Regions from separate parts of the Solibacillus sp. R5-41 genome, predicted to be linked through region 2. Evidence: a T-box and tRNA genes for the amino acid it is inferred to sense, from the RefSeq annotation. Region 2 holds a T-box; the other holds one or more tRNA genes.

Region 1 (16,138 bases), 1.7 Mb from region 2:
TGCATGACATGTGAATAACGTTCAATGACCATAAATTCATTTACTTCTACCGTTCCATATTGGCAGACGCGTCCTAAATCATTGCGCTCTAAATCAACAAGCATAACATGTTCTGCCCGTTCTTTTTCGTTGTCGATTAATTCATTTGCTAGTGCTACATCTTGCTCCTCTGAATTGCCGCGCGGACGTGTGCCAGCAATTGGTCTTGTCGATAATTCCGTGCCATCTCGTTTAATGAGTAATTCTGGAGAACCACTTACAACGGCAAAATCTGCACTTTCAATATACGCCATGTAAGGAGATGGGTTGAATGAACGTACCGCTTCATACATCACAATTGGTGCTGCATTTAATTGCTTCCCTTGTCGTACGGATAAATTCACTTGGAACACATCACCTTGTCCGATATAACCCTGAATCTTTTCAATTGCTCGTTCAAAATCCTGTGCATGGAATGATACTTTAAGCTCGCTTACATCCTCATTAATTTCAGTTGCATTTTCTTGTCCAAATAAGCGCGTAGCCAATCCTTGCTGTGCTCCTACTTGCCATTTTTGTTGCCATTGCTGTAAATTGACTTTGCTTTCTAATCGCTTCATAAGTGTCACTTCATTTGTTTTCACATTATGTACGGCCCAGTGATCAAATAAATAAAAGTACACATCTGGAATTTGTAAATCATCCTCTGCTAGCTCGGGTAAAACCTCAATTGTACGCGCATAATCATAGGAAATAAAACCGATAGCACCACCTTGGAAATCTGGCAAGTGCGGAATGCGTTCTAATTTGTAGTTATGCATCAATTGCTCAAGTTGTGCTAATGGCTCGCCTTGTAGTACTTCGACCGTCCCATCAAGCCATGCAATTTGCAAGCCATCCTCTACTGATTTTGCTGTTGCGGTTGGATGCCAGGCTGCTATGGAATATTGTCCTCCGCGTCCACTTTCTAAAAAAGCCTTTTCTTTGAGGGTCTTTGTTTGCTGTTGAAAGCTATAGAAAAATTCATCCTTTGTCATGGAAAATACTTGATACTCTAGCTGTTGCATCTACCCGTTCGCCTCTTTTCTTGTTGTTTTCTTTATTAAACTTGATAATACTGTGAAAATCCAATTATACGCGAAAATTTTTATATGGCATCTTTTTAAATAATACAATATTTGCTGATATCCCCTTAAACCGCTCCATTTTATTCATACAAAAAAGCACAGCGTCATTTCCGCCATGCTTTTGAATTGCATTTAATTAATCTTCAAATTGATATAAAGGAGTTGATAAGTAGCGCTCACCGTTTGATGGAATGACTGCTAATACATTTTTCCCTTTACCTAAACGTTTCGCCGTTTCAATCGCTGCATAAATCGCTGCACCTGAAGAAATCCCTGCTAAAATTCCTTCTTCACGCGCTACTTTACGTGCGTATTCAAATGCTACTTCATTTTCCACTGTGAATACTGACGTATAAACGTTTGTATCTAGTACATCTGGAATAAATCCGGCGCCAATGCCTTGAATTTTATGTGGACCTGGATTACCACCAGATAGTATTGGAGAATCTTTTGGCTCCACTGCAATAATTTCAATTTGTGGGAATTTCGATTTTAATACTTCACCTGCACCCGTGATTGTACCACCCGTACCGATACCTGCTACAAATGCATCTAATTGTAAACCGTCCGCTTCAAATGCTTCTGTAATTTCGGGGCCTGTTGTTAATCGATGGATTTCAGCATTGGCCGCATTTTTAAATTGCTGAGGTAAGAAATAGCCTTCTGATGCTGATAATTCTTCCGCCTTTGCAATGGCACCTTTCATTCCTTCTGGGCCCGGTGTTAAGACTAAATCTGCACCATATGCGCGTAATAAATTGCGTCGTTCAAGTGACATTGTTTCTGGCATTACTAAAATTGCCTTATAGCCTTTTGCTGCTGCAATCATCGCAAGACCGATCCCTGTATTACCTGATGTTGGCTCAATAATTGTGCCACCTGGTTTTAATGTACCATCCTTTTCAGCCGCTTCAATCATCGCTAGTGCAAGACGATCTTTAACTGAAGAACCTGGGTTAAAATATTCTAATTTCACATAAACCGTACCTTCATCTTCACCCGTAGCGTTATTTAATTTGACAATCGGTGTACGACCTACTAAATCCGCCACTGAATTTGCTAATTTGCCCATACTATCCATCCCCCTCTTAATCCCTACAAACTCTATAGGTTTTCCTTACTTCGTATTTTATCAATTTTTACTAGACATTGTCAATTACCTTTACCTATGTTTTTATAAAATTTTCAGATTATTTATTTTACCCACATTTTAACTTTGCGCAAAAAAAAAAACCGATTTACAATATAAAATATATCGTAAATCGCATTTTTTATTTATTTTTTGTTTCTCCATAAAACCAAGTTGCGTCAAATGCCCCCCAAAATGCTTCAGGTGTAATAGACGGTGATAATTGCTCCAATGCAATTTGGCGTTTTACATGATGTTCTACATCTTCATAAGAGAACGATTTCCCTTCTAGTACTTCTGCGACATACGCAATCGCATAGCGACCATCACTTAATACGAAGGGCTTTGACGTTTCTTTTGCTTTTAATTTTTGAACGGCTGAGGAAATCGCCTTCTCCGTTGTGGATTGACCTTCTGTAATAAAGCCTATATCCCCACCAAGACTGGCAGATGCTGCATCAATTGAATGCTCCCGCGCTAAAACAGAAAAATCTGACCCATTTTTTAATTCCTTTTCTACGCGCTCAGCATCTTCCTTTGCATTGACAATAATAATGCTCGTTCGATACGTCGTTGAAATATTATAAAGAGATTTATTATCCTCATAATATTTTTGTCCTGCTTGATCTTCTACAACAAGATCATGCGTTAAAACTTTTTCTAAAATAAGCTGTGCCCGTATTCTTTGACGTAGTTGCTCTGTCGACAAACTATGTATTGATGAATCATTTGCATCCTGTGCAGATCGTAGCAAAGCGATCTCTAAATCAATCTCTTGATCCGTTACATCAATTTTATACTTTTTAGCGGCCTTCTCCATAACAGCCTCATTTACTAAGTCCTGCAATGTCTCTTTTCCATATCGGCTTTCCATTGCTGCAAGCCACTGTTGGCGCGTAATGACCTCTCCATCAACAGTAGCCACTTGCTCGCTACCGCCTTTTGATGTTGAATCCTCAGATGGGAGTAACCATAACACAAACCAAAATAAATTCCCTATTAACAAAAATAATAATAAAAATAACGTTGGTTTCGTTTTTAAGCGTCGTTGTGTAAACGGTATATTTTGCGGTGTTTGTGGTGTAGTTTGGTGTAAATTACGATTGGATTTCATTCACGAATCCTTCAAGTTCTTCTCGGCTGAAGTGATACTTTTCTAAACAGAAATGACATTGCGCCTCTGCTTGACCATCTTCAACAATCATGTCTTCAATTTCTTGCACACCCAAACCAATTATAGCCGAACCAAAACGCTCTTTTGAACACTGACACTGGAACTGAACAGGCATTGACGATAAAATTTGAACATTTTCTTTCCCTAATACTGCTTCTAAAATTTGCTCTGGCGTATAACCTTTTTCAATCATTTTTGACACAGGCTCAATCGATGATAAACGCTTTTCAATCTCATCAATCGTTTCGCCTTCACAGCCTGGCATTAATTGAATGATAAAGCCACCTGATGCTAAAATCGTATTGTCTGGGTTCACTAATACACCTAAACCAACAGATGAAGGGACTTGCTCTGATTTTGCGAAATAGTAAGTAAAGTCCTCAGCAATTTCCCCTGAAACGATCGGTGTTTGACCTGAAAACATATCGCGTAAACCTAAATCCTTCACGATTGTTAATGTTCCCTCTGTCCCAACACCAGCACGCACATCTAATTTACCTTGCTCATTTAAATCAAAATGCACTTGTGGATTTGTTACGAAGCCACGAACATCCCCTTTTGCATCTGCATCGATAACGATTGGACCAATTGGACCGTTCCCCTCGATTTTTACGGTAATTTTATCTTCACCTTTTAACATAGCTCCCATCATAACAGCAGCTGTCATTGATCGACCTAGTGCTGCAGATACAATCGGCCATGTATTATGACGCTTTTGTGCCTCGTTCACCGTTTCTGTTGTCTTTGTTGCAAATGCCCGTACTTGTCCGTCAAATGCAATGGCTCTTACTAAGTAGTCCTTCATGTTGAAATTTCCTCTTTTCTATTGATTTCTTTTATAAATTATATGCAAACCTTTTAATGTTAAAAAAGTGTCAACTACATCAATCATTTGGCTTTCACTTGCAATTAATTTCGCTAATCCACCTGTTGCAATGACTAACGGCTCTTCCTTGCTTTGCATTTTCATCCGATTGACAATCCCCTCAACTTGCCCTATAAAACCATAATACACACCGGCTTGCATCGCAGCAATTGTATTTTTACCTACAATTTGCGGTGTTCGCGCAATTTCTATACGTGGAAGCTTGGATGCACGTGTATATAAAGCTTCTGTTGAAATGGCAATACCCGGTGCAATGGCGCCTCCCATATAATCACCGCGTTCATTTAAATAGCAATACGTAATGGCCGTACCAAAATCAACAATAATTAAAGATTTCCCTCCATATTCGGCTAATGCCGCGACCGCATTTACTATGCGATCTGCACCGACTTCACGTGGGTTTTCATATTTAATATTAAGTCCTGTTTTCACACCCGGTCCTACCACTAATGGTTGAATCGAAAAATATTTTTGGCACATTGCCTCCAGAGCAAACATAATAGGTGGTACAACTGAGGATATAATAATTCCATTAATTTGTTCAAACATAATGCCTTCATGCGAAAAAAAAGCTTTAATTTGCATCGCATACTCATCTTCTGTTTTCCTTGTGTCTGTTTCCATTCGCCAATGATAAATCAGTTTATCATTTTTATATACCCCTAAAATGATATTGGAATTGCCAGCATCCATTACTAAATGCACAACTGTCACCTACTTTTTTTCAACGTATTCTGTTTCAAAAATTCCTATAAGGCAGAAATTGAACCATTTTTTAGTTTCCTTTTCAATTAAAAATCACCATTTTGACAAAGGTCAAAATGATGATTTTTTGAATGTATCAATAAATTATTTTGGTTGGTCTTCATCGATGCCTTGTTTACGTTCTGTTGGGACATCTTTCTTTAAATCTGCGACCGTTGGATTTGTTGCTTGACCCACAACCTCTTCATTAATAGTAGCTGAACCCGCCGTTTCTACTGTTGGCATTGACTCTACTTTTATTACTTGAGGTGTTGATTCTTCCTCTACGATAACTTCCTCTGGTGGAAGTGTACCGTTGTCACGTAAATGCTCGATTTCTTGCGCGTTCAATGTTTCTTTTGTCATTAAAGTGTTCGCAATTAAATCCAGTAATTCACGTTTTTCTGTAAGGATTTGTTTTGTACGTTTATATTGTTTATCAACAATGTTTTGTACTTCTTTATCAATTTCATATGCAATTGAATCTGAATAGTTTTGATCTGAGTTAAAGTCGCGTCCTAAGAATGGGTTCGCTCCTTGGCTCGAGCCGTATTGAACAGCACCAAGATTATCACTCATACCATATTCCGTAACCATTGCACGTGCAATACTCGTTACTTTTTGGAAGTCGTTATGCGCACCTGTTGAAACTTCGCCAAGTACGATTTCTTCTGCTACGCGTCCACCAAGTAAACCCGCAATACGATCAAGTAATTCTTGCTTCGTCGTGAAGAAACGCTCTTCCTTTGGTAACATAATCGCATAACCACCAGCTTGACCACGTGGCACGATTGTTACTTTATGAACAGTATCTGCTTCGTCTAATTCTAAACCAACAACAACGTGACCTGCTTCGTGGAACGCCACCAGTTTTTTCTCTTTTTGAGAGTAAACGCGACTTGCCTTTGCAGGACCCGCAATGACACGGTCTGACGCTTCATCGATATCTGCCATGTTAATTGTTTTCTTATTTTTACGAGCAGCAACAAGTGCACCTTCGTTTAATAAGTTTTCTAAATCCGCACCTGAGAATCCTGGTGTACGTTGTGCTACCGCAGCAAGGTCAACCGAATCAGCAAGTGGTTTATTACGTGCGTGAACTTTAAGGATTGCTTCACGGCCTTTTACATCTGGATGTCCAACCGTAATTTGACGGTCAAAACGACCTGGGCGTAATAATGCTTTATCTAGGATGTCTGGACGGTTTGTCGCAGCGATAATAATAATCCCTTCGTTTGCACCGAAGCCATCCATTTCAACTAGTAACTGGTTTAATGTTTGTTCACGCTCATCGTGACCACCACCAAGACCGGCACCACGTTGACGACCAACTGCATCAATCTCATCAATGAAAATGATACATGGCGCATTTTTCTTCGCATTTTCGAATAAATCACGTACACGAGATGCACCGACACCGACGAACATTTCAACGAAGTCAGAACCTGAAATCGAGAAGAATGGAACGCCTGCTTCACCAGCTACTGCTCGTGCAAGTAATGTTTTACCCGTACCTGGAGGACCTACAAGTAGGATACCTTTAGGGATACGCGCACCAATTTCTGTGAATTTTCGATGATCCTTTAAGAAATCAACCACTTCTACTAGCTCAGCCTTTTCTTCATCAGCACCCGCTACGTCAGTGAAGCGCACTTTTTTCTTTTGGTCATCATACAGCTTGGCTTTTGATTTACCAAAGTTCATTACTTTATTACCGCCACCTTGAGATTGACTCAAGAGGAAGAAGAATAAAATAATAATGATTACAAATGGAATCATGCTCGTAATAAATGTTACAAAGCCGCTCGTTTGTGGTGCTTCTTTAACAATTACTTCTGGATAATCCTTTTCAATTTGCATGATGCTATCAATGGACTCTTTGTCATTTTCAAGGATGTTTACAGTGAATGTTTCACCCTCTTTAGCACCTTTTAATTGTCCGACTACTTTATATACTTTATTGTCCGGTTGCACCGTTATTGATTCAACCTTTTTACTATCTAAAGCCTCAAAGAATTCGTAAAAACTCATTTCTTCAGTTGTCTTTTTACCACCATTAAATGTGCCAAAAATCCCGATAATCACGAGAAATATTAGTAAATAAAATATGGTGTATCGAAATATTCGATTCATCCCCAGCCTCCTCACAACATTACAGAAAAACTATAAGTAAAATCTTAACATACGTTGAAAATTTCATACAATGAAAAGCATCGATTATTTTTAATGTTCGAACGAATTATGACGAATTTTGCTCAAATTCAAAATTAGAACGAGTACACTTCATGTTTTAAAATACCAATATACGGTAAGTTACGGTATTTTTCCGCGTAATCTAAACCATAGCCAACAACAAAGCCGTCTGGTACTTCAAAGCCAACAACATCCGCATTTAAAGGCACTTTACGACCTGAAGGCTTATCAAGTAATGTAATAATTTTAATTGATTTTGCTTTACGGTACTTAAATAGGTCCACTAAATAACTTAATGTTAAACCACTGTCGATAATGTCTTCAATAATTAGGACATCGCGACCTTCTACGCTCGTATTTAAGTCCTTCACAATTTTGACTTCACCAGAAGAAACTGTTGCATTTCCATAGCTCGTTACATCCATGAAATCTAATTCTACATAAGAATCAAAGCGCTTCATTAAATCGGTCATAAAAGGCATCGCCCCTTTTAAAACACCAACAGCAAGTGGGAATTTGTTTGCATATTCTTCTGTAAGTTGCGCACCAAGCTCCTTAATACGCTCTTGAATTTGTTCTTCTGTAATTACAATTTTCTCAATATCATTTTGAATCATAAGTAGATTCCTCCTTTAATTGTTTAAAGCTTTTAAATGTGAGCGACAAGTAACACTGAATCATGTGCTGCCAATCTCACATCTGAAAATTGATTGTTTACGCGTACTGCCATTACTGCTAAGAGTTCATTATTAGCATCCACTAACAATGGCCAATGAGCTCTTTTTACTAAAGGAATCTTCCCATCAATAAAAATACGTGCTACTTTTTTCTTCTGTTGCATGCCACTTAATGCAATGCGATCCCCATCCTCACGAATCCTCACAAAAAGCGGAAATTGAATCGCAGACGCCGTAAAATAATATGGCTGATACATCGCTAGTAAGGAGTCCTCACACTGCGTAAGCGCTCCAATATAAACGCGTAATTCCCCGACTGAATTCCACTCATTTAACGCGAGTTTTTGCTTCGTCAATTGACGCGGTTGCTGATTTTTTTCAAAGACAATTTCACCGTATTGCTGCCGTGCAATATAGTCCTCAGGTAAATTCACAGAGCTACTACCAACAGACGTGTCAAATAGCTTTAAAATCGATGTACATAGTGCATAGCTTTGAATCATTTTTGAATCATGATACAGATACTTTAATAGTATTAAAATGAATCTTCTTTGTAAAGCAAGTGGTTCTCTTTGGAAGTCGGATATTACAACTTTATAACAATTTTCCCTCATTTCTTTAAAAATCGTTGAAAAGCGGGTTTCAGCAAGTTGCATTAAATAACGATCATCTTCTGCTATTTGATCAGCTAGTTGCACGACATGGTGTGAAATTGAAGGGTTTTCTCGCTTTAAAAGGGGTACGACATGATGACGAAAACGATTTCGAGTATACGTGTCTTTCTCATTGCTGGCATCCTCACGATAAGTTTGCCCTTCTGTATGTAAATATTCCCCTATCTCGCTTTTTGTAACAGCTAAAAATGGTCGAATGACAAAATAATTTAAAAATGGTCGTTTTGGCACAATTCCTTTCAATCCATTTAAAGAACTTGCCTTTGTTATTGCCATTAACATGGATTCTAGCTGATCATCTGCATGGTGAGCAGTCACTAATTTATCGATTTTTTGCTCGGTCATTATTTTTTCAAAAAAACGATACCGCTCACGTCGGCAAATTGCTTGGGAATTTCCACCTTCTTTTTCTAAATACTCAGCAATTGGAATTGCACAGCTAAACACAGGAATTTCCCACTTAGCACATATTTGTTCGACAAAATTTCTGTCACCTTCTGAAGCTTCCCCACGCAACATATGGTCCACATGCGCTACAAATAATTTTATTTTGAAATAATGTTGAAATTTATACAAAAAAGAAAGAAGCGCCATTGAATCAACGCCTCCAGAACAAGCGACAAGCAATTTGTCCCCACTTGTAATTAATTGATGTTGTTTAATATAAGCCGAAACTTGATGCTCTAATAGGTGCATCCTCTCACCTCATTCTATATAGTACAAATCAATTACGCCTAGGCGTAATTGATTTGTACTTAATTAACTATACGCTGGACGGAAAACAGACCACGGTGCTGCAATATGGTGTAGTTGGAATAACATGACCGTGCAATCATCATTTGTTGGGTAACGTTGTTTAAACTGGGCCATTACATCATAGAGTACCACTTGAATCGATACGCCCTTTTTGATACCTTGACGGATTAGTTGTAAAAACAACTCTTCTTGCTTAATCCAGTTTTCTTGGCTTGCAAATAAGCCATCCGAAACCATAATAATGATATCTTCTGAAAGGACTGAAATCATTTCCGTATCTACAGAAAAGTCCGGTAAGAAACCAATAGGTGCCGCTTTACTTTCAATTTTAAATAAATCAGCCCCACGGAGTACATACGTTGTCATTCCGCCCGCTTTCCAACACCAAAGTGAACCTAATTGTAAATCAACTAACGCAAAGTCGATTGTTGCATACATATCTGAATCATTTTTGAGCGACAATACATAGTGCATCGTATGCATAGCTGTTTCAGGATCCATATTATAGGACAAGCATTCTTGCATCATTTGAATTAAACGACTACTTTCACGCTGTGCAGCATTGCTCGTCCCCATCCCATCTGACAGCATTATTGCCATTAAGCCTGTATGGATCGGGAAAACACTATAAGAATCACCTGAGACTTTTTGATGTCCTTTAGAATGTTTATATATATCATACTCCAATTGATAACGAATTGCTGAGCGAAACCTTATTTGCCGATAAAAAAGTGGTTTCTCCTCGACATGAATTTGTTGACCTTGTAAGGGCTCATGTAATAATTCGTATAATAATTGCTCCGCTTGCCGAATGACAGTATGTTCATCACGGTCATCTGCAATCGAGCAAATAAATTCTCTTGCGCCCACTTCAGTTTTTATCCACTCAATATGAATGCATTGCACTTGATGTTGCTTTAAAAATAGCTGTACATAATCATCCATTTCATCCGTACCTACCTCACTATGACGATCATCTAATAATTCTTCTAAATGATGACTTAAATCACGTAATTGTAGGGCAATCATTTTCTTGCCATGATAAAACTGCCTCTCCATGTGCTCTTTATGTGTAGCTGTTTCGAGTTCCTCTAATAATTTTGCCGATTTAATGCATTTTATCTTTAATTGTTCTTCCGCGCGAATTAATTCTATTGGTTTTGAGCCCCTTCTTGCCATTCGCCAATTTTCAATGGTGTTCTCCATTTCTCGCTGTGCTCCCCAGCATTGCTCGTAGCGGAAGCAACTCGAACAAATCATATAAGAGTCTTGGGGAATCGCGGTTGGATGCTCCTTTGTAAAGCGCTCAAACACAAGGCTTTTCATAAAAGAAACAAATTGCTGAAACTGTTTTAAATGTTCATTTGCCAAATTTGTACTTTTCACCTGTATCGGGTCAGTGCCTAATGTTTGCTGCTCATAGTATTGTTGAAGATTTCCCAAAGTCGCTTGAGGAAGCAACATAAAAAGAATCACTCCCACTAAGATTGAGAGGAAATAAACACTATCAACCGGTAAGGTCGCATCATAAAAAAAGAAAAACACACTTGGTATCATACTGAAAATGGCAATTCCGAAACGACCTGTGTCTTGCATTAATGCGGTAAATAAGCCTGTGCATGCATACAGAACAATCATGCCTGTAAACGACAAATTCCCTACCCCTAATAGCAAACCCATCGACAATGCAAAAATAACGGTCGTCCCAACTGTCGAAACAGCAGCGACAACACAAAGAATTAAGTGGAATGCTATAATCGGCAATGAAAAATAATAGACAGTAATACTTTGCATACCTATTAGAACAGCGGCAAGTACAACGAGCAGCGCGATAACCTTTTCCTTTGCCCACTGGTAATTTTTCATTTCACTTAGCGGCACAAATAATTGTGTCATTAATAACAGCATTACAAGGGCAAATAACCATTCATACAATACATACACTTGCGTTAATAAAGGTGGGATTCCCGCATACGTAACCACTTGCCAAACAGTTTGGATTACACCAATCGATAGTGTCACTGCTATATAAGGCGAAATACGGGTATATTTAAAACGCATAATGCCCTCAATTAGCAAAATTTCAAGTAATAAAATGACCACTTGTCCAACACCTAAAAATAATGTACCCGCAAGGCCCCCTATGAATGTTGAAATTTGAAATGATTTGTATTGTGTGCGAACAATAATCCAAAAGGGTAGAAAAAATGGGACCACCGCCTCAAAGAACGTGGCTTGTGCTAAACAAAAAGCGATGAATACAAAAGTGACATCTACTATTTTTCTAGTCTTTTTTGTATACGGTGGTGTAGAAAATGTAGGAAGGGGGAGATACTCCGAATATTCATTGACAACTGCCATAACAATCACCTTTTCCCTTTTTTCCAATTATTATACAAATGATAGAGTAGGAATTTTGTCTGTTTATAGAATAAGGTTCAATAAATCGTTCGACGGCTTTTATTGTGATTTTACGCTTTTATATGCCTTCATTCGTCATAAGCAGAAAATAATTTTTTGATTTACAATCAATTATGCCTTAGTTAATTATGTCCGGAATCAGCATTGTAATTAGTCTGCACGATGCAGATCAGTTAGCCGTAGTCACATAGCCTTTCCGGTTACGTTACATCCTCTGGAGGCTTAGGCCAACACGATGTTGGTCAAGAAGCGGCGTGCTTAGCCAGAGTTTCACTAGTTCAGCTGACGTCCCAACATCTACTGAAATAAATTAAAAAACTTGTTGACACTTTACATAAATCCTTGTATTATTAATTTTGTTGTTAATTTTGGCGGTGTAGCTCAGTTGGCTAGAGCACTCGGTTCATACCCGAAAGGTCGTGGGTTCGACTCCCTCTGCCGCCACCATTTTACGGCCCGTTGGTCAAGCGGTTAAGACACCGCCCTTTCACGGCGGTAACACGGGTTCGAATCCCGTACGGGTCATACTGGAAAGAGCTACCTTTTTATAAAAGGTGGCTCTTTTTTATCGTTAATTGGCAATCATAGTGCATTACCCTCTATAATAAGAGGTGTGAAAAGGAGGTATTTTATATGATTCAAAACTTTACATATCTTGCATTCCTTTGTGGTATTAGTATGCTGTTGATCGTCGGTGGCGTGTTGCTAACTAATTTGCCACTTCCATTTCAAATTATGATGATTATTTTTGGACTTATTGGAGGCATCATTTGCTTTATTACACTCATCCGCTTACTTGTTAAGCATAATCAAGACCCCAATGAAAAATAAAAAAGGACATCCTCTTGTACAAAGTAGCGGGCAAGGGGATGTCTTTTTTATACAAATTTTTAACTGCACTCTTTGTTAACCAAAAAAAGACAGTCTACTAAGTAGCCTGTCTACGTCTATTTAACACTTTTTCTACGTTTCAAACAGTCAGCAAATTACCCTCTACGAGCTCCTCGGCCACCGCGCTTTGATTCCGTTGCACGTTTTAGCGTAGATAATCGTTCATCACTATCTTTTAAGAAACGCGCCATTTTTTGCTCAAAATTTTCTTTTGGTTGACGATCATTACGATCGTTTGAACGATTATTATCGCGGCGAGGACGTTGTGAACGCTCTGGGCGATCTGGGCGATCCGGACGTTCTGGGCGTTCTGGACGCTCTGCTTGAGGTTTTGCCTTACGAATTGAAAGACCAATCTTCCCATCCGCTTCAACATTCATCACTTTTACTTCGACTTCATCGCCAACTTTAAGATGTTCATTGATATCTTTTACATAGTTGTCCGCCACTTCACTAATATGAACTAACCCCGTCTTACCATCTGGTAGCTCAACGAACGCGCCGAAATTTGTGATCCCTGTTACCTTACCTTGTACTTTGCTGCCTACTTCAATTGACATAAAAAAAATGCTCCTCCTTAAAATTTAAGCGACCTTTACATGAAAAGTCAGTTATCAATTGTTCTGAAACTTATATTGAATAGTTTCTTCTCTAATTATAGCTAACATAAAAAGAGTGTCAACAAGACACTCTATATAAAGGGAAATAATACCAACTTTTTTTGTGGCATTACGCTAGTATAACATCCGTTCACTGAAATGAATCGAGCGAATTTCAGTCAAAACTAATCCTGTTTGTCTGAGTCTTCTTCGTTATTTTTTTCTGTTGCTTTTGGAATTGTAAAGATGTATTCGCCTTCTTCAGAAAGGAAAAATTCTTTTCTGGCTAGCTTTGCAATATATTCATCATCTTCTAGCTTCATGATTTGTAAATTCAGCATCTCCTGCTGGGCGGTCACCTCATTAAGCGCTTCCGTTACAACATCTTTTTGCTCAATTTTTGCTAGTAGCTTTTCGTTTTGAGCCATATTCACATTCACTAAAAAACCGATAACCGCAACAGCTAAAACAAAAAAGACAGCCATTCTTCTTCGACGTAAAACTGCTTGCTTTGCTTTTGCCTTTACTTTAGCTTGTGGATTTGAGCGGACATAGTCATTGTTCAACGATTGAACATTCTGCTTATGTAATTGTTCTTTTGTTTTCCTCCCTAACATTCCGTCTCCCCCTCACGATAAAATTAATTATACTCATTATACGAGTTCATTTCTTCTTTTGAAAGGATTTCGCTAAATATTTCTTATAAAATTTATAAAATGGTCTAGCTAGTAGAGCAATTCCATTCAATAAAAGACGAATGAGACTACGAATAATCCGAACAATTAGATGCCCTATAAAGAAAATTGGTTTAATTAGTATATTTACAATAACCCGTCCTAAAAAACGTGCTATTTTTTGAAAGATAAATTCATAAGCAAAGATACCAGCAATTTGGGCAAGTGGATCCACGACACGCCATTGCCCACCCTTTACTAAAAACAAAAAGTAAAATGTACATATACCGAGGGAAATCCATATTATCCATTCCACTAAATATGTGAAGCGTCTCATTATTTTACTCGGTATTTCGTTTAATACTGTACGTGTACAATCAATCACTGCACCAACAGCGATTCCACTTATAAACATCACAAGGACGCTTACAAGCTGCGCACTCATCATCATCCAAACAATTTATGGAGGAAGCTTTTTGATAGTCCATTTTCGGAATCGTCATATGATAATTGCTTTACTTCACCCTCTAAAGTTAGTAAGCCTTTATCTACATCTAAATGGACAATACGTAGCTCCTCGCCACGAATTAATAGATGCCCTTGTGAGGTATTAACAAAAAATTCTTCTTGATCAAATCGTTCAATTGACTTTACAGATGTCATATCCATTCGTTTGCGATTGCGAACAGTAACTAAGTGATCGCCAGAAGAAATTGTATAACGGTTGCTTTCTTGATGGATTGTCATTTTAGTCCTCCTTTAGCTCATTGTTTTACACTATATGCTCGTACTTATTAAGACATGCCTCATGTAAAATATTTGATTGCTTGTCCGCTAGTAGAAGTTTCCCTTAAAAAGGATTACTCTTTAAACCAAAAAAAAGCATGACAACTTATTCGTTATCATGCTTAGAAGCTTATCAATTACGACTTGGCGTAATTACTTCAGGATTTGGAACGACCACTAGAAGAAACTTACTTGCATTCAATCCGCCACCTATAGAGGAAGGAGTCTTCTGCTGAATGAAGATAAATAGATGTTCTCTACGATGATTATATGTACTATACATACCATCAATTCAGGTCATCTACTATTCTTCATCATCAATAAATTCAGGTTCTACTTTTTCTAATCGCTCTTCTTTTAAAATGGTAAACATCTTTAAGGCATCTTCTTTTTTTACCATCTCACGTAACTCTTCTACGCGAGCCGTCACAATCTTTTGGCCAAATCGAATTGCTAGTTCATCGCCAACTTTCACTGCACTGCTTGCCTTTGCAATTTTTCCATTAATCGCAATACGGCCTTGTACCGCTACTTCTTTTGCCAATGTACGGCGCTTGATTAAACGAGACACTTTTAAAAATTTATCTAAACGCATGGAATTATTCCCCTCTTTCTATTCGTTTTGCCTCATCCCAAAAGGCATCTAATTGATCTAATGTAAAGCTTTCGAAAGTTTTCCCAATTTCTTTGACACGTTGTTCTACATAATTAAAACGGCGCGCAAATTTTTCGTTTGCATGAATCATCGCCTCTTCTGGTGAGATTTTATAAAAACGTGCGAGATTCACAAGTGTAAATAAAACATCACCAAATTCATCTAAACGTGTTGTCTGTGAACCGTTAGCAATCTCTTCACGGAACTCTTGCCATTCCTCAGCAAACTTCTCCCATGCATCTTCTACATTTGGCCAATCAAAACCAACTGTTGCTGCCTTTTTTTGATAATTATACGAGGTTTGTAGAGTGGAAGTCGGACGATATTCATTTTTTAATAATAGGACGTCGGCTTCAGGTCCCTTTTCTGCCTTTTTGATTGCTTCCCAATTCGCCACAACTGCTTCTGCATCTTCCACAGAAACATCTCCAAAGACATGTGGATGGCGGCGAATCATCTTTTCATTAATAGAAGCTAGAACTTCTTCTAATGTGAAATAGCCATTATCTTCTCCGATTTGAGCATGTAAAAATACTTGTAGTAGCACATCCCCAAGTTCTTCTACCATAGCGAAATCATCTTCAGCATCCACCGCAGCTAAAAATTCATGCGCTTCTTCTAATAAATACTTTTTTAATGATTCATGCGTCTGCTTTTGATCCCACGGACAGCCCTTTGGCCCGCGTAACGTGGCAATAATTTGACGGAATGTCACCCAATCACGTAACGCATCTTCATCATTTTGAACAGGTGGTACATAAACAGTCGTTAAA
Region 2 (16,138 bases):
TTCAATTTTCCTTATGTTCATCCAACCAGTCGTGATCGACCCAATATACAATGATTTTTCTCCACTAAAAGATGAAGCATTAGAGACGAAGATTCTGTCACTCGCAGAGCAAGCAGATATTCCTTCAGATCATGTGTATGAAGTGAATATGTCAGAGAAGACGAATGCATTAAATGCGTATGTAACAGGGATTGGTGAAAATTCGAGGATTGTGTTGTGGGATACGACATTAAACCGATTAACGGATGAAGAAATACTCTTTATAATGGCACATGAGATGGGCCACTACGTGAAAAAGGATATTTACCTAAACATCACTGTATACTTGTTGATGACGCTCATTGGACTATGGGCAATTGCAAAAATCATGCCTTGGATGATTAGACGTTATGGATCGATATTAAAAATTAAACAAATGAGCAATATTCATTCATTGCCATTGTTTTTATTGATTTCATCTTTTCTAGTATTCTTTTCAAGCCCACTGTCCAATGCAGTTTCACGCTATCAAGAGACCCGAGCTGATGAATATGCAATGGAACTAATGGAAAATCCCGAGGCTGCGGTCTCGACGTTTCAACAGTTGACCAAAGTTGGGCTTGGCGAAGTAAATCCATCAGTACTTGTCAAATGGTTTCGCTACTCCCATCCGCCTATGTTAGAAAGAATCAATAATGTAGCCGATCAAGCTGAAAAGGAATTGAACTAGGTTTGAATCAATTGAAAAGCGCATCAAATCCTTTCAAATCATGGATTTGATGCGTTTTCCTTTTTTCTGAGAAACCGTCAGAACTCAAGACTATTTTGGATGCATACAGACCGCACGCCGGATATGGTGTTTTACGGGGAAATTCAGATAACACTGTTAAGTAGCCAAGTGATTGCCCGTAATTCTTTTTTTAATAAGGTTAAAAAAATAGAACAAGCAAAAATTAAATTCATAACTTTTAAACTTCAAACGTTCCCAAATAAAAGTTTGAACACGAACCAAAAAGCAGCGAATATTGTTAAATGAACGTTTGCGGCTTTTTCTCTCACTATCATTTATATTGCTTATATGCGCGAATCCTCAAATACAGTTCCTGTAACGGCTAATATCCATTTTATTACAATTATAAACATTTTTTGTATTACATAAGCATAAAAATTGTTTGTGTACCTGGTGCATTACATACCTCAGTGCAAAATTTTATTCCCCACGCGCAAGCTCTCTTGATCGTGTTTCGGCACTTCGTATACAGCTCGCAATGGCCTCATTAAACTGCATCGCTTCTAAGGCGCGAATGCCAGCTTCCGTTGTGCCACCTGGACTTGTCACTTTTCGTCTCAAAACTTCAGGTTCATCCTTACCAGTTTTAATCATTTCCGCTGAACCAGCAATCGTTTGCACCATTAATTGACGGACAACTTCTTTGGAAAGCCCAAACTCGGCACCTGCCCGTTCAAATGCTTCTAATAAATAATATAAATAGGCAGGGCCACTACCTGAAAGAGCTGTAACAGCATGCAATTTATCCTCTTCTACCTCAATAACAATGCCAACTGCTTCTAACAATTGACGATAATAAGCGCATTGACCATCCGAAACAAGCGTATTGAATGCAATACCTGATGCGGACATCCCAATTGTGGCGGAGGTGTTCGGCATCACACGTGCAATTGCTCGTTGTCCGAGATGCTGTTCAATCGTTTCGATACTAATCCCCGCTAATATGGAAAGAATCGCCGCATTTGGATTGATAAAAGGTTGGATTTTGTTCATCGCCTCTTTCGCATCTTTCGGTTTCATCGCTAAAATAATTAAATTGGCATCGTCCAATTCTTCATATGCGGTCAGCTGCTTAACACCGTAGTTTGTTACGAGTTGTTGAAGTCGATCGATATTGGAGCGATTGGATACATAAATAGATGACGGATTGACGACCTTATTTTCAACCCAACCATGTATAAGTGCCTCGGCCATCGAGCCTGCACCAATAAAAATAATTTTTTGCATAATTAACTCCTCCGATTCCATATAAAAAGCGTTTTCATCCTTAGCATCTGCAAGGACGAAAACGCTTGTTTCCGCGGTACCACCTTATGTTCACATCAATATGTGCAACTTCATTCACCTTTTTATCGCAAAGGGTACGGTTATGTTTTCATAACGGCTCCAAAGTAGGTTCAATTATTTGAGCGGGCTATGCCGATTCCAGCGGTTACGGCACTCTCTTTAACCATCACAATAATTTACTTCGCTTTTTCATCGCCTATAAATTTTGAATTATCGAAAATTATATAAGTGAAAGGCAAAACTGTCAACCTTTAACGTGACGAAACGAAAATAAAGAGTTAGAATAAATGAATAACCATTCACAAATAGATAGACATAAAGGGGATTGGACAATGGAAACTTTTAAAATAGAAATACCAACACCGTATGCGGTTGGGGATGTCAATGCTTTTTTAGTAAAGGGAGATGCACTCACATTGTTTGATGCAGGTCCAAAAACAGAGGAAGCTTATGATGCACTTAAATGGGGGATTCGAAGTGCGGGCTATGACATGAAGGATGTGGAGCAAGTTGTTTTAACCCATCACCATCCAGATCATGTAGGTTGGGTAGATGCTTTTAGCCATGCTGAAATACTAGGTCACGCCTATGTCGATCATTGGATGAAAAAAACACCTGAATTTCTTCACTATCACAACACGTTTTACGCCAAGCAATTAAAAGAAGGCGGTGTGCCAGAAAAATATATACAACGAATTTTAAAAGTTAAAGGTGAAATTGAACTATTTGGCTCCCTACCTTTAACGGGCTATTTAAAAGAAGGGGATGAGATACCAGGTCATAAAGGGTTAATGGTGTATGAAACGCCAGGACATGGGCAAAGTCATCTCGTATTTTTAGAGGAAGGGACGAGACAATGTATCGGCGGTGATTTATTGCTCGAACGCACATCATCGAATCCTTTAGTAGAGCCACCTGCTGATTTATCGATGGAACGTCCAAAATCATTATTACAATATAACGCGTCACTTCAGAAGTTGAAGGCCTTAAACGTTTCAAAATTGTATACAGGTCATGGAGGGGAAATTACCGAAATCGGGAAATTAGTTGACGAGCGACTTGAACGCCAAAAACAGCGTGCTATAAAAGTATATGATTATTTAGTGAAGCCTCAAACGAATTTTGAGTTAACGACACAGTTATTTGAACGAATATATCAACAGCAGCTAGGATTAACACTGTCAGAAACGCTTGGTCAACTCGACTATTTAGTAGAAAATGAAATGGTTGAAGCCAAAATGCAGGGTGGTGTTATTTATTATAGTAGAATATAGAATTAATACGGTTTTTTAAACAATAGAAAGTCATCATTTTGTTTCCTATAAAATGATGGCTTTTGCTTTTTATTCCCCCTGCACCGGGTGCACAAACAATTAAAGCAAAAATTTGATAAACTGATTAATATTTAATAAAATTATATAAGGATTAACTAGATTTTTTTTGAGAAGCTGGAGGAAATCAAACATGAAGAAATACTGGATATTCCTTCTTTTATTAGTGTTAGCAGGTTGCAGTAGTAGTAACAACGATGGTGCAATGCTATTTACAGAAAAGCAGGCGGTGCCGTTTGAAATCGTTAAATACGAAGAAAAGATTGCACCGGTTTACGAATCACTTGTCCCATATATATCATATGCCAGTACAGAAGGGCAGCTAAAGGAGCTACAAGCCCGCTTTAAAGTAGAAGGCTTTACAGTTGATATGGACAACTATATGGCCGTATTTCTCGTGACCTATTCTGATAGCTGTGGTATTGCCGTGGACGGTGTTTACAATGATGCTGGAAAATTAGCGGTTCAGTTAATGGATGTGCAAGGAACAAACTGTGAAAAAGAAGGCATTCCACATACATTTGTGCTACAAGTACCAAAGCAAGATTATGAAAAAGTGCAATTTTATAACGGTAATATTATTAAATCATCTACCGAGATAAAAAATTAGCAAGCACCGAACAAAAATGAGTGAATTTTTGTTCGGTGCTTTTTAACATCCCTGCACCTGGTACAATTTCTTTGTTAGAGTATTGATAAATTAAAAAATGATGGTAAAATGTATTTTAGCCCTTATTTATGGGAAGTAATGAAATAGTTAGCGTTGAGAAGGAAGAGTAAGTAAGCCGCGTTTTTTAGAGAGCTTCTGATGGTGGGAATGGAGCAAACAAAACTTACTGAATATGACCTTTGAGCTTCGTACCGAAATTTTAACTTGATTCAGCCTCTGGCTAAACCAAGTTAAGCCCCAGCGGATGTCACAGATTTTTTAGATGAAATTTTCAAGCGAGCTTGAAAAAAATCTGGACGCAATTACGCCGAGGCGTAATTGATGTAGGCTACGACGAGAATGGCACTCGTTACAACAGCAGCAGTATGAACACGTACTGATGGAGGTTAATAGTGCGAACTATTATCAAAACTTAGGTGGTACCACGAGTAAATTCGTCCTAATCGTATAAATACGATTAGGGCTTTTTTTGTGGAAAAAACGGTAAAATTAATCGACAATGCAATGGTAACAACTGTTCATCCCACTTTGATTAGGAAGGAAAACACCAACAGGGTTTAACGTTTTCTTTGAATTATCAAGTTGTTACTTTCAAGTCGCATAGGAGGAATTGTATCATGGCAGTATTAATCGGAGGCGCATGGCCTTACGCAAATGGATCGTTACATTTAGGACATATTTCATCGTTATTACCAGGGGATATTTTAGCAAGATATTACCGTATGAAAGGGGAAGAGGTTTTATATGTTTCGGGCAGTGATTGTAATGGAACGCCTATTTCTATTCGAGCAAATCAAGAAAATACAACCGTAACGGCGATTGCTGACCGTTACCACCAAGAATTCGTTGATACATTTCAACGTCTTGGCTTTACGTATGATTTATATACGCGTACAGATGCAAAACATCATCATGAATCGGTGAAAAGTATTTTCCTACAACTATTAAAAAATGGGCACTTATATACAAAGAAAATTGAACAAGCGTTTTGTCCAATTGATCAGCAGTTTTTACCGGATCGTTTTGTTGAAGGGATATGTCCAAATTGCGGGGCAAAAGCGCGCGGCGATCAATGTGATTATTGTTCAAAAATATTAGACCCATTAGACTTGCTTGAAAAACGTTGCAAACTATGTGGAAATGAACCAGAAATAAAGGAAACGGAACATTTTTATTTTGCATTTAGTCAATTCCAACAACAATTAGAAGCTTTCGTTGAGCAAGCACAGCATGAAAAAAGATGGCGCGAAAATGCCATTCATTTAACGCAACGTTATTTACAGGAAGGCCTACCTGACCGCGCTGTTACAAGAGATTTACCAAATGGAATTGATGTACCTGTTACTGGATTTGAAGGGAAGAAAATTTACGTATGGATTGAAGCGGTTGCTGGGTATTACACCGCGAGTATAGAGTGGGGTAGGCTGCATCAACAAAAAATCGGGAAATGGTGGAATGAACATACGAAGGCATATTATGTACATGGCAAGGATAATATTCCGTTCCACAGTGTGATTTGGCCTGCTATTTTAATGGGAATCGAAAACAAGGGTTTGCCAACAAATATTGTATCCAACGAATACTTGACACTCGAAAAGCGAAAAATTTCTACTAGTCAAAATTGGGCAGTGTGGGCACCATATATGTTAGAAAATTACCATCCTGATTCATTGCGCTACTTTTTAACGATCAATGCACCAGAAAGTCGAGATGCTGATTTTTCATGGAGAGAATTTATTTATAGTCATAATGGAGAGCTTTTAGGTGCATTTGCTAATTTTGTGAATCGTAATTTGAAATTTATTGAAAAATCTTTCGCAAGTCAAGTACCTCAAGTGGCCATTAACGCCACAATGGAAAAGCTCGTTCAACAACAATATGAGCTTGTAGGTGAATTAATTGAACAAGGAAATAGTAAGCCAGCCTTGGAATCCATTTTTGACTTAATACGAGCATCAAATCGTTATTTTGATGATGAAAAACCTTGGATCACGGTCAATGAACAGCCTGAGAAATGCGAAGAAACACTTGCAACATGTGTTTTCATTATTCAAAATTTAGCACAATTATTGCAACCATTTTTACCATTTGCTTGTGCGGAAATTCAACAAATGTTAAATATTTCATTAGATTCATGGGCAGTAAATGCGACTTTACCACAAGTCATTAACAATATACAGCCACTATATGAGCGTATAGATGTGAAACGAATCGATGAAGAATTATTGAGAATGCAGGAGAATGAAAAGTAGATAATAGTATATGAAGAAAAGTCATCATTTTTAAACGTAATGATGACTTTTCTTTTTTGTATAACTTATTTTACACATTAACTTTTAACAATTAGTATTTTGTGTAATTCCATGCGAATAAATCAAGTAGTTTTATAATTTTCAGACAATATACACAATAATTTCCTTTCTACATTTGGTAAAATAAAGAAGGGGGTGTATCGGAATGCAAGGGGACGAAGCAAAAGCGTGGGGACAATTAATCAAATATAATCGCCAGCAGCAAAATTTCAAACAGGATGATGTGGCTGTCGGTATTTGTACCCCATCTTATTTAAGCCGAATTGAAAATGGTGTTGTTATTGCGGAGCCAAAAGTGTATGAGCTCCTTTTTAGACGCTTAGGTATTGATTTACAGCAAGAACAAAATGAACGAAATAAAAAAATCGCATTTCTTGAACAACTTTATGAAAAATTAATATCAAATGAAGCACTTTCTAATGAAGAAATTGTGCAAGTAAAGAACATACATACAAAGCAATACCAACAGGAGCTTGCAATTTTTGCAGGGCTTATTTATACACGCTATTTACTAGCCGAAAATGTACTCGATGAAGCCAATGAATTTATTCAAACGATGGCACCGTTCATTACATGGCGCAATGATCGAATTACACAATTGTACGTATCTATTACGGCTTTTGCCCATTTATCAAATCATCAATTTATGGAACTGGTCGAAAGGGAAAAGACGCAGCATAGCGGGCAATTTTTGCTAAAGGCAAGTCTTTTCGAGCAGGCCAATTATGCTTATCATTTAGCGTTTGCTTCCCATCGATGCTATATGTTTCAGCAAGCGTTCGTGCATATTGAAAACGCAACGAAGCTATTTTCACATCAATTTAAACCGCTTTTCCAATTGAAGCTGTATTCAATGAAGGGCGTTATTTACAATGATCTGCATCGTTTTCAAGAGGCGCAAATTGAATTTGATGCCGCCCTGGATATCCTTTCTAATGTGGAAGCCATTCAAAATCCGTTGCAGTGGAGTTCTTTACATAATAATATTGCCTATTGTTATGAGTGCCAGGGGTTATTTTCACAAGCAATGCACCATTATGAAAAAGCAAATAGGCATCAGGAAGATTTACTTTCAGCCGTCAACTGGATGCGTACCTGCTATCAGCAAGGTGATTTAGAAAAGCTCAATGCACTGTTATTAAAGTATCCAGAACATCAATTTCATGTAACACATCAAATTTACCAACGACAATTGCTGCAATTTGCAAGCCATGGTGAATTGACAATACCAGCATTAAAAGAGCTAGAAGAACGGATATTTCCATACTTTGACGAGCAACAATATTATTCATTAGTGCTCTATTATGCACCGGTATGGGGCAATTTTTATGAGCAACTTCATGCTTATAAACAGGCTAATGTTTGCTATAAACGGGCCTTGGAAGCAAGTGAAAAAGTAAGGCAACGTATGAGTAGGTAAGGGGGGAAAAGAATGGCTTTTTTCAAGAAATACGGTGTATTGCTAGGGGCACTTGGATTTTCTACATTAGGAAATTGGATTTACTTAATCGCGCTGAATTTATCGGTATGGCATTTAACCAATTCTCCGGCAGCAGTTGCTGGAATTTATATCGTCGGTCCTGTTGCTCGTATAATAAGTAGTTTTTTTGCAGGCTCCATTATTGATCGACAAAATAAAAAGAAATTGATGATAATTAGTGATATTGTGCGGGGTATCATCGTTTGTATCATGCCCTTAATCACATCCATTTGGCTTATATATGTCCTCATATTTTTAGCGAATATCGCGAGTAGCTTCTTTGGTCCAAGTAGCACGTATGTTATTACAAAGCTTGTGAAGGATGACGATAAACAACGATTCAATGCGTTAAATAGCACACTTGGTTCAGGCTCATTTATGATTGGACCGGCACTTGCTGGGGCGATTATTGCGGTGAGTAATACAAGTGTTGCGATGTGGGTTAACGGATTTACATTTTTCGCATGTGCGTGGGCAATATCTTTATTACCTACAATTGAGGAAGACGATGCAAAGAAACGGCAAATGATTACATTGCAGATGATACGCACCGATTTCCAACAAGTGTGGGCTTTTATTAAATCCCGACCAGCACTATTTAAATTTTTGGCTGTTTACACAAGCGCATTAATGATTGCTTTCGCACTTGATTCACAGGAAATGACCTTTCTAAAAGATGTACTTGCAACATCGGATACAATGTACGGAATTGTTGTAAGTGTTGCAGGTGTAGGAGCCATTGTTGGGGGAATCGCTGCAACGGCGTTCGTAAATAAACTATCGTTAAAAACATATATCGGTTTAGGTTTTCTCCTAACGATCTTAAGCTACACGCTATTTTATGCATCACCTACCTTAATCTTCGCCATCATAACCTTTATTGCGCTTGGCTTTTTCATGGCATTTAGCAACTCGGGCTATGCGACCATTTATCAAAAAACAATTCCACCAACATTGATGGGACGTTTTGGTAGTTCCCTAAATTTACTTCAAAGTGTTGCGCAAATTATCTTCACATTGTTAATAGGAATGTTTGCGGAATGGTATTCCTTGCAGCATGTAGCGGTTCTTTTTGCGCTCGTCGCACTGATACTTGCGCTTTATTTATACTGGCATTTAATTCGAAATATGGATCAAATACAAAAGGGGGATGTTTTATGATTACTTATAAAGTTATATGCTTTTGCTGTAAAACTGCGTTCTTGGTAGAGGAAGGAAGTCCAAAATATCAACTGTATAAAAAGAATATGAATGGAAAATTTGCTTGTGAAAATTGTGATCATAAAGTGTATTTAGAAGCTAGAAAAGGTTTGATGGGAAAACTTTTGTAAAGGTCTCACGCGCGGGCTGTGGTACCTAAAAGGAGAATGATTGTCACATTGCACTGAGTTTTAATCAAGTTTTTGAATAATTCCTCAAGTATGTTTTAATCCGCAAAACATATATTGTATATGGAACAAATGTGATTTAGAAATTGTTAAGTATAGAAAGGGGATTTCGTGGACAAATCTTGGTCTAATCAAGGGAAAGATGATGATGCAAAGGAACAGCAACTTAAGCAGTTTCGCGTAAATAATGATGGGAAAAAGATGACGACAAATCAAGGTGTGAAAGTTTCGAATGATGAGGATTCTTTAAAAGCAGGAGTTCGAGGTCCAACATTAATGGAGGATTTTCATTTTCGGGAGAAGATGACGCATTTTGACCATGAGCGGATTCCAGAGCGTGTAGTTCATGCAAGAGGTTATGCGGCACACGGTGAATTTGTATTGTATGAATCCATGAAAGAATATACAAGAGCAGGATTTTTACAGAAAGCAGGGTCAAAAACGCCTGTATTTTTGCGATTTTCTAATGTTGTTGGGAGTTCTGGTTCGATGGATACAGCACGAGATGTCCGTGGATTTGCCGTAAAGTTTTATACAGAGGAGGGCAATTATGATTTAGTCGGAAACAACATCCCGGTGTTCTTCATACAAGATGCGATGAAGTTTCCAGATTTAATTCATGCCGCGAAGCCAGAGCCTAATAATGAGATGCCACAAGCAGCTACCGCACATGATACATTTTGGGATTTTGTTGCGAATAATCAGGAAAGTGCACATATGGTTATGTGGTTGATGTCGGATAGGGCGATCCCCAAAAATTACCGAATGATGGAAGGCTTCGGAGTCCATACTTTCCGTTTTGTAAATGACAAAGGGAAGTCTAGATTTGTAAAGTTTCATTGGAAACCAGTATTAGGCGTTCATTCACTTGTGTGGGATGAAGCGCAAATTATTGCAGGGAAAGATACAGATTTTCAACGACGAGATTTATGGGAATCAATCGAAATGGGTAATTTTCCAGAGTACGAGCTTGGTATACAAATGCTTGAGCAGGAAGAAGAGTTTAAATTTGATTTTGACATTTTAGATGCAACGAAAATTTGGCCAGAGGAAATAGTACCTGTAAAGATTATTGGTAAGATGACATTGAATCGTAATGTTGACAACGTTTTTGCAGAAACGGAACAAGTGGCTTTCCATCCTGGTAATGTTGTACCGGGCATTGATTTTACAAATGATCCGCTGTTACAAGGTCGTTTATTTTCTTATATCGATACACAGCTTCTTCGTTTAGGGGGACCCAATTTTGCTGAAATTCCGATTAATCGACCGGTATGCCCAATTCACAATAATCAGCGCAATGGCTTTAGTCGTCAGACGATTAATGTAGGGCGAGTAAGCTATCATAAAAACTCACTTGTGAATAATACACCATCGACATCTACTGCAGCTGAAGGTGGGTTTGTTCATTATGAAGAAAAAGTGGAAGGTCATATTACGCGTGCAAGAAGTAAATCCTTTGATGATCATTTCTCGCAAGCAAGGCTATTTTGGAACAGTATGTCACCACCAGAAAAGCAGCATATCATCAATGCCTTTAGCTTCGAGGTAGGGAAAGTGAATAGTCAATCTGTTCGACAACAAGTTGTGGATATGTTTGTCCATGTAGATAAAGAAATGGCTACTATTATTGCTAAAAATGTAGGAGTGAAAAAACCAACTGGAGAACAATCAAACGTTACGGCTTCTTCTCCTGCCTTGAGTCAAGCAAATACAATAAAACTGCCACAAACACTTAAAGTCGGTGTACTTATTGGCAATGGGTTCGATGCGATAGAGGTAAATAATGTGTTCAAAACGCTCTCAAAATACGGTGTGAGATATAGTATTATCGCTGAGCGAATAGGAGCAATTGAAAGTAAGGATGGAGTCAAATTAATGGCGACTGAAACTTATTTAACAACAGACTCCGTTTTGTTTGATGCCCTATATGTTGTTGGTGTAAGGGCAGACAATCAAGCCAAATTCAATCAAGACATACTAATTAATATCAACCAAGCATTCCGTCACTATAAACCAATTGGTGTTGCTCGAACGGGCGTTCCGTTTTTAAAAGCTTCGAGTGCAAAAATTGGTCCTGGTATTGTAGTGGCTACTGGTAATGATGATTTTGGAGAAAAGTTTGTCGATGCCATTGCAATACAACGTTTTTGGAGTAGAGATATTTATTAATATCCCTGCAACTAGAGCAAAATCAATTCCGGAGAAGTTATGTAGAGAATGTCCTTTTTGTACTTCAGTTTATCCTAATGGATACTAAGCTACCATATGAATATCAATTTGTGATGAATCTGCCTGAATCCGTTGAAACATTTGAAAAAGTGTCATATACAAGCAATTTTAAGGAGGAATTTCATGGCATTAGCTATCAAACCAACAATCAAGGAAGAAGTAGAGGAGCTATTACTTATTCAACAAGAAGCGTTTGCAAATGATTTAAATAAATATCAAGATTTTGAAACGAGTCCAGTTAATGAATCATCCGAACGATTATTATACAAAGTTGAAAACTTCTTACATTATACAATTTGGTATGACGAGCAAATTATTGGGGGGATCGATATACGTGAAGGGAAGGAGGCAAAATATCGTTTAAACCGTATCTTTTTGGCAAATACCTATCAAAATAAAGGATTGGGAACGCATATAATGCAACGAATTGAAGCTGAATTTCCCAATGCAGTCGAATGGAGTTTAGACACACCACATCTCAATAATAGAAATCATCATTTCTATGAGAAATTAGGCTTTAAAAAAGTAGGGGAACATAAAATTTCGGATAAGCTCATTTTATTTGATTACAAAAAAATAATGGATAAATAAATTAAGGTTAAATTGTTATTAACTTTGAAATTCATTAAAAAGGAATGTAAGTTGAGTACGATATACATGGTCTTTCCGTCTTATCTAGCGAGATCACATTGAAAAAGAATAATATTTAATTCATGAAAATTGTTGCTGAATTAAAAAATGCCCGCTCTCGCAATTGAAGGAGAGCGGGTATTTTTTTGTGATTTATATGCTTAATACTAAAGGGAGCGTATTATTTCCACAGACCAGCTTTTTCTAATTTCTTTTTCCCTTTAAACGCTAAATGAACTAACACTGCGTTTAAAAGTAACATAATAGCAAGTGCATACAGTACAAATGTATAGCTACCAGTAAATTCGTAAACATAACCATAACCCGGTAACGCTACGATACCAGCAACTGCTAAACCGATTGCGGCAGTAGAATAGATTTGACTGTAATCTTTGTTACCAAATAGCGCTGTTGTTAAAAGTGGACCTAATGTTCCAAGAGATGAAACGATAAAACCAAAAATAACAATAGCTACCATAAATAGTGTTTGGTTTTCAGGAACAGTTACAAAAATACCAACTGGAACTAAACCTAATAACATTGCAAATATTGCTGTGTTTTTTGCACCAATTTTATCGCTTAATACACCAAAAGATAATGCACCAACTAATACACCGATTTGCATTGCACCTAGTGCAGTCCCTGCAAATTTGATATCGTAGCCAACGCCCATTGCGAATGGCGCAAGATGTTGACTAAAGCTAGCAATCGAAGTGATGATGAAGAAGAAGCCTAATAGAGCAAAGAATGCGCTAGATTTTTTTGCTACTGCAGCTGAAACACCTTTTGCTGTTTCTTGTTGAGCAGATGCACTTTCATTTGTTACTACTTCATCCATACCTAATGGTTGTAAACCTTTTTGTTTAGGAGACATACGAATTATTAATAAAACGATTGGAACGATAATAGCCGCTACAACAATACCTGAAGCAATATACGTAAATCTCCAACCTTGTGTAGCAATTAAATTACCTACTGTTGGTTGAATGATTGCACCAAATACACCACCGATTGCAACCATGATGCCGATTGCTAAACCATTATGTTTTTTAAACCAGTTATTGATTAAAACAGGACCTGCCATTTGTGTGATGAAAATTGAACCAATTGCCATTGGAATACTGAATAAATACCAGCCCCAAACTGAACTCATAAACCCGAACATTGCGAATGAACCAGCCATTAAGATAATAGAAACGATTAATATTAATCTAATATCATATTTTGCCATTAATTTACCAGCAATTGGTAAGAAAATCATTGTGACAATGGAGGCAATACTAAAGTACAATGTTAGGCTACCCATTCCGATGCCTAAGTCTTGAGTAACGGGTGTTAGATATAATCCACCTGCAGTTGAAATACCATTTTTACCAACAGCTACCATGATAGATAAGCCTATTAATAACCACCAAGCATAGTGGATTTTTTTCTTTTGTTTACTCATAATATAATCCTCTTTTCGCTAATTTATATATAATTCCGATTGCTAGTGCAAAATGGTATTCAAAGCAATTATTAAATACCACTTCTTTGCTGTTAAGATTGCTTTTTTCCCTCCTTAGTATGCATTTTATATTGATATCTAAAAAATCCTTATAGAATTTTAGAGTTATTTCTTGTAAACTCAATGTTTTTATGACCATGTAAAATGACATTCGTAAAGTTAGAGAAATGCTATGATACCATGGCAAAGTAGTCACCAATTAAACCGTTTAACTTTAAACTATTTAATATTAAACTATCGGTGTTTGAGTTACATATATAACTATAATAGACCGATTAATTAAATGTGTCAATAATATGTATTTTTATTGATTAATCAATTAATTCAGCCCCTAATTAATAGAATTTTATGATAATATTAAATGGACAATTAATTCCTTGGTTACTATAAGTGCACTTTAAAAGGAGAGGTTAGTTTTGATTAGTCAATATCATGAAACTAAGGTTTGCAATAAAGTCGAAGCGGCTTATCAATTGATAGGAAAGAAATGGATGTGTTTCATCATCCATTCATTAATGAAAGGGCCAAAAAGATTTAGTGAAATAAACGCTACCATTCCAGAGCTAAGTAAGCGGATGCTAACGGAGAGAATGAAAGAGCTGGAGGAGAGCGACGTTGTACTGCGAAATGTCATAGCAGATCGCCCTGTACGTACAGAGTATTCTTTAACTACAAAAGGCTATGACTTAGGTCTAGCCCTTCGAACAGTGGAGAACTGGGCGGATCAATGGATGTAATTGATTGAATCAGCAAGGATCACTTTAGATACCCATTTACTGTTTTACACGTAGACTTATATGAATGTGGAAGTATACAAATGAATGGATTTATACATAATGTAGCATGTTAGTAATTATGAACAGCTACAGATAAAAAGGAGAGTTCACATTCATATGAAAAAAATAATGATTGCCATGTTATTAATCTCTCTATTTATAATGCCAAAACAAAGCCTTGCATTGAAATGTGTAGAGCCTTCTCCACCAAATATTGCTTACGATGAATATGATGCTGTTATAATTGGCGAGGTAGAAAAAATCAAAAAAAAAATTGGAGGAAAAGTTTTAACAATAAAAGTTCAAAAAAGTTTTAAAGGTGTAGATAAAAACATCATCAAAGTAAAAGAAGATCGTACATGGGGAAAAAGTCAGCTAAACTCCGAGTATTTATATTTTCTCAATAAAGAAGGGGAAAATTGGGTAAATCCACTTTGTTCTCCTACAACAAACGACACGAAAATAGCAGATGAATTTTTGGTTGATAGAGAAATTATTACTCTACAGAATGTCGATAGTAACGAAGATGAATTAAAAAGGTGGGGCTTAATTGTTTTTTCAGCAGCACTATTCACTATTGTATTGGTTGCTTTTTTTATAAAGAAAAGAAAGAACAAATAATTCGTTTCTGAACCAGTTGCATTATAAAAAAAGGCGAAAACCTGTAATTTGAAAGGTTTTCGCCTTATTTAAATAGTAGGCTGGTTGAAACTACTCGTTCATTCACAAAAATGGAATACTCAATCTGGACAGGTGAGTATTGATCAATTAACCAAGCTTGATAGTAAAGAAATTTTATTGCAAACTACCTACCAAAGACGAAATGGTATAAAATAGTAAATGTTCACATGTCGAAAGGGGGGCGGGATCATGTTTCCGAATTTACAAACAGAACGATTGATTTTAAGAGAAATTGAACTTCAAGATGCAGAGTATCTTTTTAAAATTTTTTCAGACGATGAAGTAACAAAATACTACGGAATGAAGACGTTTGAAAAGTTGGAACAAGCTGAAAAGTTAATTGAGGCATTTGCAATCGGTTTAAAAGAAAAAAAGGGAATCCGTTGGGGGATTGAAAGAAAAGGAACACCCGGAATTATCGGGACAATTGGCTTTAACTTATGGTCACCTGCACATAGGCGGGCAGAGGTTGGCTATGAGGTTCATCCTGATTTTTGGAGAACAGGCTACACATCGGAAGCATTAAAGAAAATAGTCGAATACGGTTTTCAGGAAATGAGGCTGACGCGTATAGGGGCGGTAGTTTTTCTAGAAAATGAAGCGTCAAATCAGTTGTTGATGAAACAAGGGTTTGAAAAAGAAGGACTGCTGAAAAACTATATGTATCAAAATAATAATGCCTATGATGTCAATATTTATTCAAAAGTTCTAGGAATAGATGATTTGCGAAAAAAAGCTTTCGATTCATTCTAATGAGAGAATATAACTGAATTTCCAAAATAAAAACGTATTCGCTTTTGATGAATACGTTTTTATAATTTAAACAACTTAAATTAAGCTGTTGTTGGAATTTGTAATGCCATTGCTGGTCCGAAAAATTCATAATGGATTTTTTCAGAGGCAACACCAAGTGCAACTAATTGCTCGATAACGGCTTCCATGAATGGTGAAGGACCACATACATAAACTTCAGAATCCGAAGTTAAGAATGGCTCAATTATTGCTTTTGTAACATAGCCTTCCGTATCGCTATAAATTGCTTTATACATACCATCTAACTGTGCAATTTTTTCCT

What was found. A T-box is a leader RNA that pairs with one kind of tRNA and senses whether it is charged. The one in region 2 lies ahead of metG (methionine--tRNA ligase), so its partner is inferred to be a tRNA-Met.
Region 1: it encodes a tRNA-Met, which carries the amino acid that the T-box ahead of metG (methionine--tRNA ligase) is inferred to sense. The anticodon was not compared.

Annotation. Positions count from the first base shown of each region.
Region 1 is NZ_CP024123.1:72,993-89,130, reverse strand. Features, by position in the region: gene CSE16_RS00420 (anthranilate synthase component I family protein) at 1-1,046, opposite strand, end outside; gene cysK (cysteine synthase A) at 1,243-2,178, opposite strand; gene CSE16_RS00410 (peptidyl-prolyl cis-trans isomerase) at 2,378-3,349, opposite strand; gene hslO (Hsp33 family molecular chaperone HslO) at 3,333-4,214, opposite strand; gene CSE16_RS00400 (type III pantothenate kinase) at 4,233-5,000, opposite strand; gene ftsH (ATP-dependent zinc metalloprotease FtsH) at 5,145-7,172, opposite strand; gene hpt (hypoxanthine phosphoribosyltransferase) at 7,307-7,849, opposite strand; gene tilS (tRNA lysidine(34) synthetase TilS) at 7,882-9,279, opposite strand; gene CSE16_RS00380 (SpoIIE family protein phosphatase) at 9,343-11,700, opposite strand; tRNA gene CSE16_RS00375 (tRNA-Met) at 12,131-12,207, shown strand; tRNA gene CSE16_RS00370 (tRNA-Glu) at 12,214-12,285, shown strand; gene CSE16_RS00365 (sodium:potassium antiporter) at 12,394-12,591, shown strand; gene CSE16_RS00360 (S1 domain-containing RNA-binding protein) at 12,747-13,211, opposite strand; gene CSE16_RS00355 (FtsB family cell division protein) at 13,436-13,867, opposite strand; gene yabQ (spore cortex biosynthesis protein YabQ) at 13,914-14,372, opposite strand; gene yabP (sporulation protein YabP) at 14,372-14,671, opposite strand; gene CSE16_RS00340 (RNA-binding S4 domain-containing protein) at 15,015-15,305, opposite strand; gene mazG (bifunctional methyltransferase/pyrophosphohydrolase YabN) at 15,310-16,138, opposite strand, start outside.
Region 2 is NZ_CP024123.1:1,779,232-1,795,369, forward strand. Features, by position in the region: gene CSE16_RS08450 (M48 family metallopeptidase) at 1-709, shown strand, start outside; gene proC (pyrroline-5-carboxylate reductase) at 1,190-1,996, opposite strand; gene CSE16_RS08465 (MBL fold metallo-hydrolase) at 2,389-3,330, shown strand; gene CSE16_RS08470 (putative periplasmic lipoprotein) at 3,521-3,997, shown strand; T-box leader at 4,142-4,502, shown strand; gene metG (methionine--tRNA ligase) at 4,675-6,309, shown strand; gene CSE16_RS08480 (helix-turn-helix domain-containing protein) at 6,515-7,789, shown strand; gene CSE16_RS08485 (MFS transporter) at 7,802-9,010, shown strand; gene CSE16_RS21545 (hypothetical protein) at 9,007-9,180, shown strand; gene CSE16_RS08490 (catalase) at 9,349-11,409, shown strand; gene CSE16_RS08495 (GNAT family N-acetyltransferase) at 11,593-12,060, shown strand; gene CSE16_RS08500 (MFS transporter) at 12,281-13,546, opposite strand; gene CSE16_RS08505 (winged helix-turn-helix transcriptional regulator) at 14,023-14,343, shown strand; gene CSE16_RS08510 (hypothetical protein) at 14,500-15,003, shown strand; gene CSE16_RS08515 (GNAT family N-acetyltransferase) at 15,253-15,816, shown strand; gene hmpA (NO-inducible flavohemoprotein) at 15,897-16,138, opposite strand, start outside.